Linked DNA regions of Streptomyces venezuelae ATCC 10712. The protein of the gene in region 1 interacts with the protein of each later gene in a pairwise test. Links are inferred from orthologs where the notes say so. Each region holds a gene or a part of one and is shown in the gene's direction. Other genes may lie near its edges.

Region 1 (2,934 bases):
GGACGCGGCGCAGGTCCTGCTGAAGAAGGCCGTCGGGGCGGACGCGACGGTCGCCCGCGAGGGCATGGAGTTCGGCATCGTCTCCCGCGAGGTCGCGGTCGGCGGCCAGCTTCTCACCCTGCGCGGCCTCGGCGGCGAGTACGACAACGTGTTCCTGCCGCTGCACGGCGCCTACCAGGCGCACAACGCGGCGGTGGCGCTCGCCGCGGTCGAGGCCTTCTTCGGGATCGGCGCGGAGCACGCCCGCACGCTGGACCCGGACACCGTCCGCAGGGCCTTCGCGCAGGTGGCCTCGCCGGGCCGGCTGGAGATCGTCCGCTCCTCCCCGACGGTCGTCCTGGACGCCGCGCACAACCCGCACGGCGCGCGGGCGACGGCGGAGGGCATCAGCGAGGCCTTCGGCTTCTCACGGCTCATCGGCGTGGTCTCGACGAGCGGGGACAAGGACGCCAAGGGCTTCCTGGAGGCCTTCGAGCCGATCTTCGCGGAGGTCGTGATCACGGCGAACTCCAACCCCCGGGCCACCGACGTGGACGCGCTCGCCGCGGTCGCGGTCGAGGTCTTCGGCGAGGACCGGGTCGTCGTCGAGCCGCGTCTCGACGACGCGATCGAGGCGGCCATCACCCTCGCGGAGGAAGAGGCCGAGTTCGGCGGCGCGGGTGTCCTGGTGACCGGTTCGATCTTCACGGTCGGCGATGCCCGGCTGCTGCTGCGGAGGGGCTGACTCCCATGCGTACGCTCTGTTCCTCCACGCTCATCGGCGAGTTCTTCGTCATCGGCTTCGCCGGGCTCGTCGCCATGAAGGACGACGGCCTCGCGATGTCCACCGTCTGGTGGGTCTGCGGTGTCGCGATGGTCGTCTCGGTGCTGCTCTGCGGGATGGTCACCCGCCCCGGCGGTGTGCAGCTCGGCTGGGCCCTGCAGATCGGCCTGATCCTCAGCGGTTTCGTCGTGCCGACGATGTTCTTCCTCGGCGCGGTCTTCGCCGGCCTGTGGTGGGCCTCCGTTCACTACGGGCGACGGATCGACGACATCAAGGCACGGTGGGCCGAGGCACAGGCCGCGGGGGCCTCGGCAGGGCCTGACGCTGCGTAATCGAGGGGCGTGCGGGGCCTGTAGCCTCGGAGGTCCCGCACACCGCTTTTCCGAAGGAGTTCCCCCGTGAGCCAGCGCACGCTCGTCCTGCTCAAGCCCGACGCCGTCCGCCGTGGCCTGATCGGCGAGATCATCGGCCGTATCGAGCGCAAGGCCGGCTGGACCCTGGCGGCCCTGGAGCTGCGCGAGCTGGACCAGGAGACCCTGGAGCAGCACTACGGCGAGCACAAGGGCAAGCCCTTCTACGAGCCGCTGATGGGCTTCATGTCCTCCGGCCCCGTCGTCGCGCTCGTCGTCGAGGGCGAGCGGGTCATCGAGGGCGTCCGCCAGCTGGCCGGCCCGACCGACCCGATCGCCGCCGCGCCGGGCTCCATCCGCGGCGACTTCGGCACCATCGTCCGCGAGAACCTGATCCACGCCTCCGACTCCGAGGAGTCGGCCCTGCGCGAGCTGAAGATCTTCTTCCCGGGTCTCGTCTGAGCCGCGTCCCGCCGGTCCGGCTCTCACCCGGCCGCTGCTGACTCCACGTCAGCCGAACGCAGCACCCTGCTGGGGCGACCGAAGGAATTTCGGTCGCCCCCAGGCATATGAACGCCGATCCCGGGAACGGATCGCCGCGTCCTACCGTCACCTGTACAGAGGTGGACCACCGCGCGGTATCCGGGCGGGCGGCACTACGATGGAAAACTCCACGCCGCACCACTCTCAGCCATGGGAAACAAGGGGAACTCTATGTCGTTCATCGGCCGTGACATGGCTGTCGACCTCGGGACCGCCAACACGCTGGTGTACGTCAGGGGTCGAGGCATCGTCCTGAACGAGCCGTCGGTCGTCGCCATCAACACCAACACCGGCGGCATCCTCGCGGTCGGCGCGGAGGCGAAGAAGATGATCGGCCGGACTCCCGGCAACATCGTCGCCGTACGCCCTCTGAAGGACGGCGTGATCGCCGACTTCGAGATCACCGAGCGGATGCTCCGCTACTTCATCCTCAAGATCCACAAGCGCCGCTACCTGGCCCGTCCCCGCGTCGTCGTCTGCGTGCCCTCCGGCATCACCGGAGTCGAGCGCCGCGCCGTCATCGAGGCCTCCACCCAGGCCGGCGCCCGTCAGGTGCACATCATCGAGGAGCCCATGGCGGCGGCCATCGGCTCGGGCCTCCCGGTCCACGAGGCCACCGGCAACATGGTCGTGGACATCGGCGGCGGCACCACCGAGGTCGCCGTGATCTCCCTCGGCGGAATCGTCACGGCACAGTCGATCCGGGTCGCCGGCGACGAGCTGGACAACGCGATCATCCAGCACATCAAGAAGGAGTACTCGCTCCTCCTCGGTGAGCGCACCGCCGAGCAGATCAAGATCACCATCGGCTCCGCGTACGACATGGACAAGGACGAGCACACCGAGATCCGCGGCCGCGACCTCGTCTCCGGTCTGCCCAAGACCGTGGTCATCTCCGCCGCCGAGGTCCGCAAGGCCATCGAGGAGCCGGTCAACGCGATCGTCGACGCCGTGAAGACGACCCTCGACAAGTGCCCGCCGGAGCTCTCCGGTGACGTCATGGACCGCGGCATCGTTCTCACAGGTGGTGGCGCCCTGCTGCGCGGTCTCGACGAGCGCCTCCGCCGCGAGACCGGCATGCCGATCCACATCGCCGAGGACCCGCTGGACTCGGTGGCGCTCGGCTCCGGCAAGTGCGTGGAGGAGTTCGAGGCCCTCCAGCAGGTCCTCGACGCCCAGCCGCGCCGCTAGCACCACCCGTACGGCCCCACGAGAGAACAACCGCACAGCCGAACAACCGAACCACGAGGAAAGGCACGGCCGCCGCACGTGAGGGAC
Region 2 (2,859 bases), 720 kb from region 1 along the record:
CGTGGGACGGCGACGGTGCCGCGCTGCTGCTCAAGGTGCTACATCTCCTCGCTGACGTATCTCCGGAGCCAGGCCCGGAAGTCCGGTCCCAGATCTTCACGTTCGCACGCGAGTCTGACAATGGCACGCAGATAGTCCCCGCGGTCACCGGTGTCATAGCGGCGGCCCTTGAACACGACCCCGTGCACCGGCCCGCCGATCTTCTCGTCGGAGGCGAGCTTCTGCAGGGCGTCGGTCAGCTGGATCTCCCCGCCGCGGCCCGGCTCGGTCTCCCGGAGCATGCCGAAGACGGCCGGGTCCAGCACGTAGCGGCCGATGATCGCGTAGTTGCTGGGCGCCTCGCCCGCGTCCGGCTTCTCGACCAGGTCCGTCACCTTCACGACGTCCGAGTCGACGGTCGCCTCGACCGCCGCGCAGCCGTACAGGTGGATCTGGGAGGGCTCGACCTCCATGAGGGCGATCACACTGCCGCCCTCCCGCTCCTGGACCTCCACCATCCGCGAGAGCAGCGGGTCGCGCGGGTCGATCAGGTCGTCGCCGAGGAGGACCGCGAAGGGCTGGTCGCCGACGTGCGGGGCGGCGCAGAGCACGGCGTGGCCGAGGCCGCGCGGGGCGCCCTGGCGCACGTAGTGCATGGTGGCGAGGTCACTGGACTCCTGGACCTTGGAGAGGCGTTCGTCGTCGCCCTTCCGGCTCAGCGCCTCCTCCAGCTCGTAGTTCCGGTCGAAGTGGTCCTCCAGAGGACGCTTGTTCCGGCCGGTGATCATCAGCACGTCGGAGAGACCGGCCGCGACGGCCTCCTCGACGACGTACTGGATGGCCGGCTTGTCGACGACCGGCAGCATCTCCTTCGGCGTCGCCTTCGTCGCCGGGAGGAAGCGGGTGCCGAGACCGGCGGCCGGGATGACAGCCTTGCTGATCCGGCCGAGCCTGGGGAACGACTGATTCATGCGGTGCACCTTAGCCTTTCGAAATGAGAGGGAGATGTGCCTTTGATTAACTTCCTCCGCATAAAGACAGTTACGAGACTTCCTTGGACGTATATGAGGCCGTCATGACACCTGAGATGTCCGAAAAGACCGTGCTGCGCAGCCGACTTCTGGCCGCCCGCGCCGCACTGAGCACCAAGTTCCTCGGGCAGGCGGCTGAATCGCTCGCCCGCCATGGACTGGAACTGGCCGAACTCGCCGAGGCGTCCACCGTCGCCGCCTATGTGTCCGTCGGCCGCGAGCCGGGCACGCGCGCGCTGCTCGACGCGCTCCACGCGCGCGGGGTCCGCGTCCTGCTCCCCGTCCTGCTCCCCGACAACGACCTGGACTGGGCGGCGTACGAGGGCCCCGAGCGGCTCGCGAAGGCCGGCCGGGGACTGCTCGAACCGACCGGCCCCCGGCTCGGCCCCGAGGCCGTGTGCGCCGCCGACGCCGTCCTGCTGCCCGGACTCGCGGTCGACGCCCGCGGGATGCGGCTCGGCCGCGGCGGCGGCTCGTACGACCGGGTGCTCGCCCGGCTCACGCGCGCGGGGACCGATCCGGCGCTCGTGGTGCTCCTGTACGCGGACGAGGTGGTCGCCCGGGTCCCGGAGGAACCGCACGACCACCCCGTGCACGCGGTGGTGACCCCGGCCGGAGTCACCCGGTTCGGGTCCTGATCAGGACCCTGGGCGCCCTGGTCAGGGCTTCAGCTTCAGCGTGTCCTTGGTGGACGCGTCCACCGCCGCCCTGCCGTAGGCCCAGTCGTACAGGTCGCCCCGCGCCCACGCGTCCGTCTGGTCGGTGTAGTGGGAGTTGAAGGCGTGGCCGGAGGCCCCGGTCAGGTTGATCCACCGGGACTTGTCCCAGTCGCCGACGTTGACGACCATCCGCATCGACGGCACCCAGATGACCTCGTAGCCGCCGGCCGCGTTCCAGCCGGTGGCGTCGACGGCCGCCTCGCCGCCGCCCAGGTTCCACGGGCCGCGGTTGAGGAGCTGCTGCACGACGCCGGGTCCCGCGGTGCCCAGGGTCTGGTTCTTCAGGGTCAGCTGGTGCAGCCGGCCCCAGCTCCAGGTGGAGACGTCCTTGCCGAGCTTGGCGGTCAGCTCCCAGCGCGCGTCCTTCATGGCGCGGGCGAGCAGCTGGTCACGGGTCTCGGTGGCCTGGTCGGTGCGGTTGCCCGGGGTGACCCACCACTCGCTCTTCTCCTGCTTGAGGAGCGGGCGGACCACCTCGTACCAGCGGTCGCCGCCGTCCGGCTGCGCCGAGTCGGGGTCGCGCTGGCCGCATTCCCGTACGAGCTTGTTCTGCTCGTCGACCGGGCCGGTGGCGTCGGCCGGGCGCACGTTGATGCAGTCGCCCTCGGCGCGCAGCTCCTTGGGCAGCTTGTTGCCGAAGGAGAGCTTGAGGACGTTGCGCCAGACCGCGTTGAAGTAGGCGGCGGCGGCCGAGTCGGGCTCCTGCGTGTAGTCCCAGCCTTCGAGGAGCTTCTGCGCCTCGCGGACGTACGGGTCCGAGATGTCGATCTTCAGCAGGAGCGGGTTCAGGAGGGTCGCGATCTCGCTGCGGTTGTCCGTCTGCATGGTCCGCATGTCGTCCGGCGAGATCTTGCCGCCGTCCTTGATCTTCGACTCGATGAGGTCGTTGATCCGCTGGCTGCGCGAGCCGTAGCCCCAGTCCTTGGTGAGCAGGTCGGGGTAGCCCTTGGCGTCGATCACGGCCTGGTTGGCGGTGACGACGTAGCCGCGCTCCGGGTCGTACTCGTACGGCAGCTGCTCGAAGGGGATGTAGCCCTTCCACCGGTACGAGGAGTCCCAGCCGGGCGCGGGCAGGGTGCCGTCGCCCTTGGTGCGCTGCGGGATCTTGCCCGGGGACTGGTAGCCGATGT

Evidence for each region. Proteins that work in one complex are often made in the same cells at the same time.
Region 2: the proteins of ndk (region 1) and DEJ43_RS15075 interact in binary tests that used the Escherichia coli proteins (3 or more experiments, as listed by UniProt). The link is inferred for Streptomyces venezuelae ATCC 10712 from one-to-one orthologs.

Annotation. Positions count from the first base shown.
Region 1 is NZ_CP029197.1:2,591,454-2,594,387, reverse strand. The notes cover bases 1-2,868. They hold ndk (nucleoside-diphosphate kinase), read left to right. Parts: upstream 1-1,161; coding sequence 1,162-1,575; downstream 1,576-2,868. Other genes in these bases: DEJ43_RS11840 (rod shape-determining protein), read left to right, coding at 1,828-2,847; DEJ43_RS11850 (DUF4233 domain-containing protein), read left to right, coding at 730-1,095; folC (bifunctional tetrahydrofolate synthase/dihydrofolate synthase), read left to right, coding at 1-724. In the rest of the region: rod shape-determining protein MreC, read left to right, coding at 2,926-2,934. UniProt on the Escherichia coli protein: Major role in the synthesis of nucleoside triphosphates other than ATP. The ATP gamma phosphate is transferred to the NDP beta phosphate via a ping-pong mechanism, using a phosphorylated active-site intermediate.
Region 2 is NZ_CP029197.1:3,313,662-3,316,520, forward strand. What follows is about bases 59-2,851. They hold DEJ43_RS15075 (5-formyltetrahydrofolate cyclo-ligase), read left to right. Parts: upstream 59-1,054; coding sequence 1,055-1,648; downstream 1,649-2,851. Other genes in these bases: galU (UTP--glucose-1-phosphate uridylyltransferase GalU), read right to left, coding at 59-950; DEJ43_RS15080 (penicillin acylase family protein), read right to left, coding at 1,670-2,851. Outside these bases: molybdotransferase-like divisome protein Glp, read right to left, coding at 1-34; more of galU, read right to left, coding at 39-58; more of DEJ43_RS15080, read right to left, coding at 2,852-2,859. UniProt on the Escherichia coli protein: Involved in the removal of 5-formyltetrahydrofolate.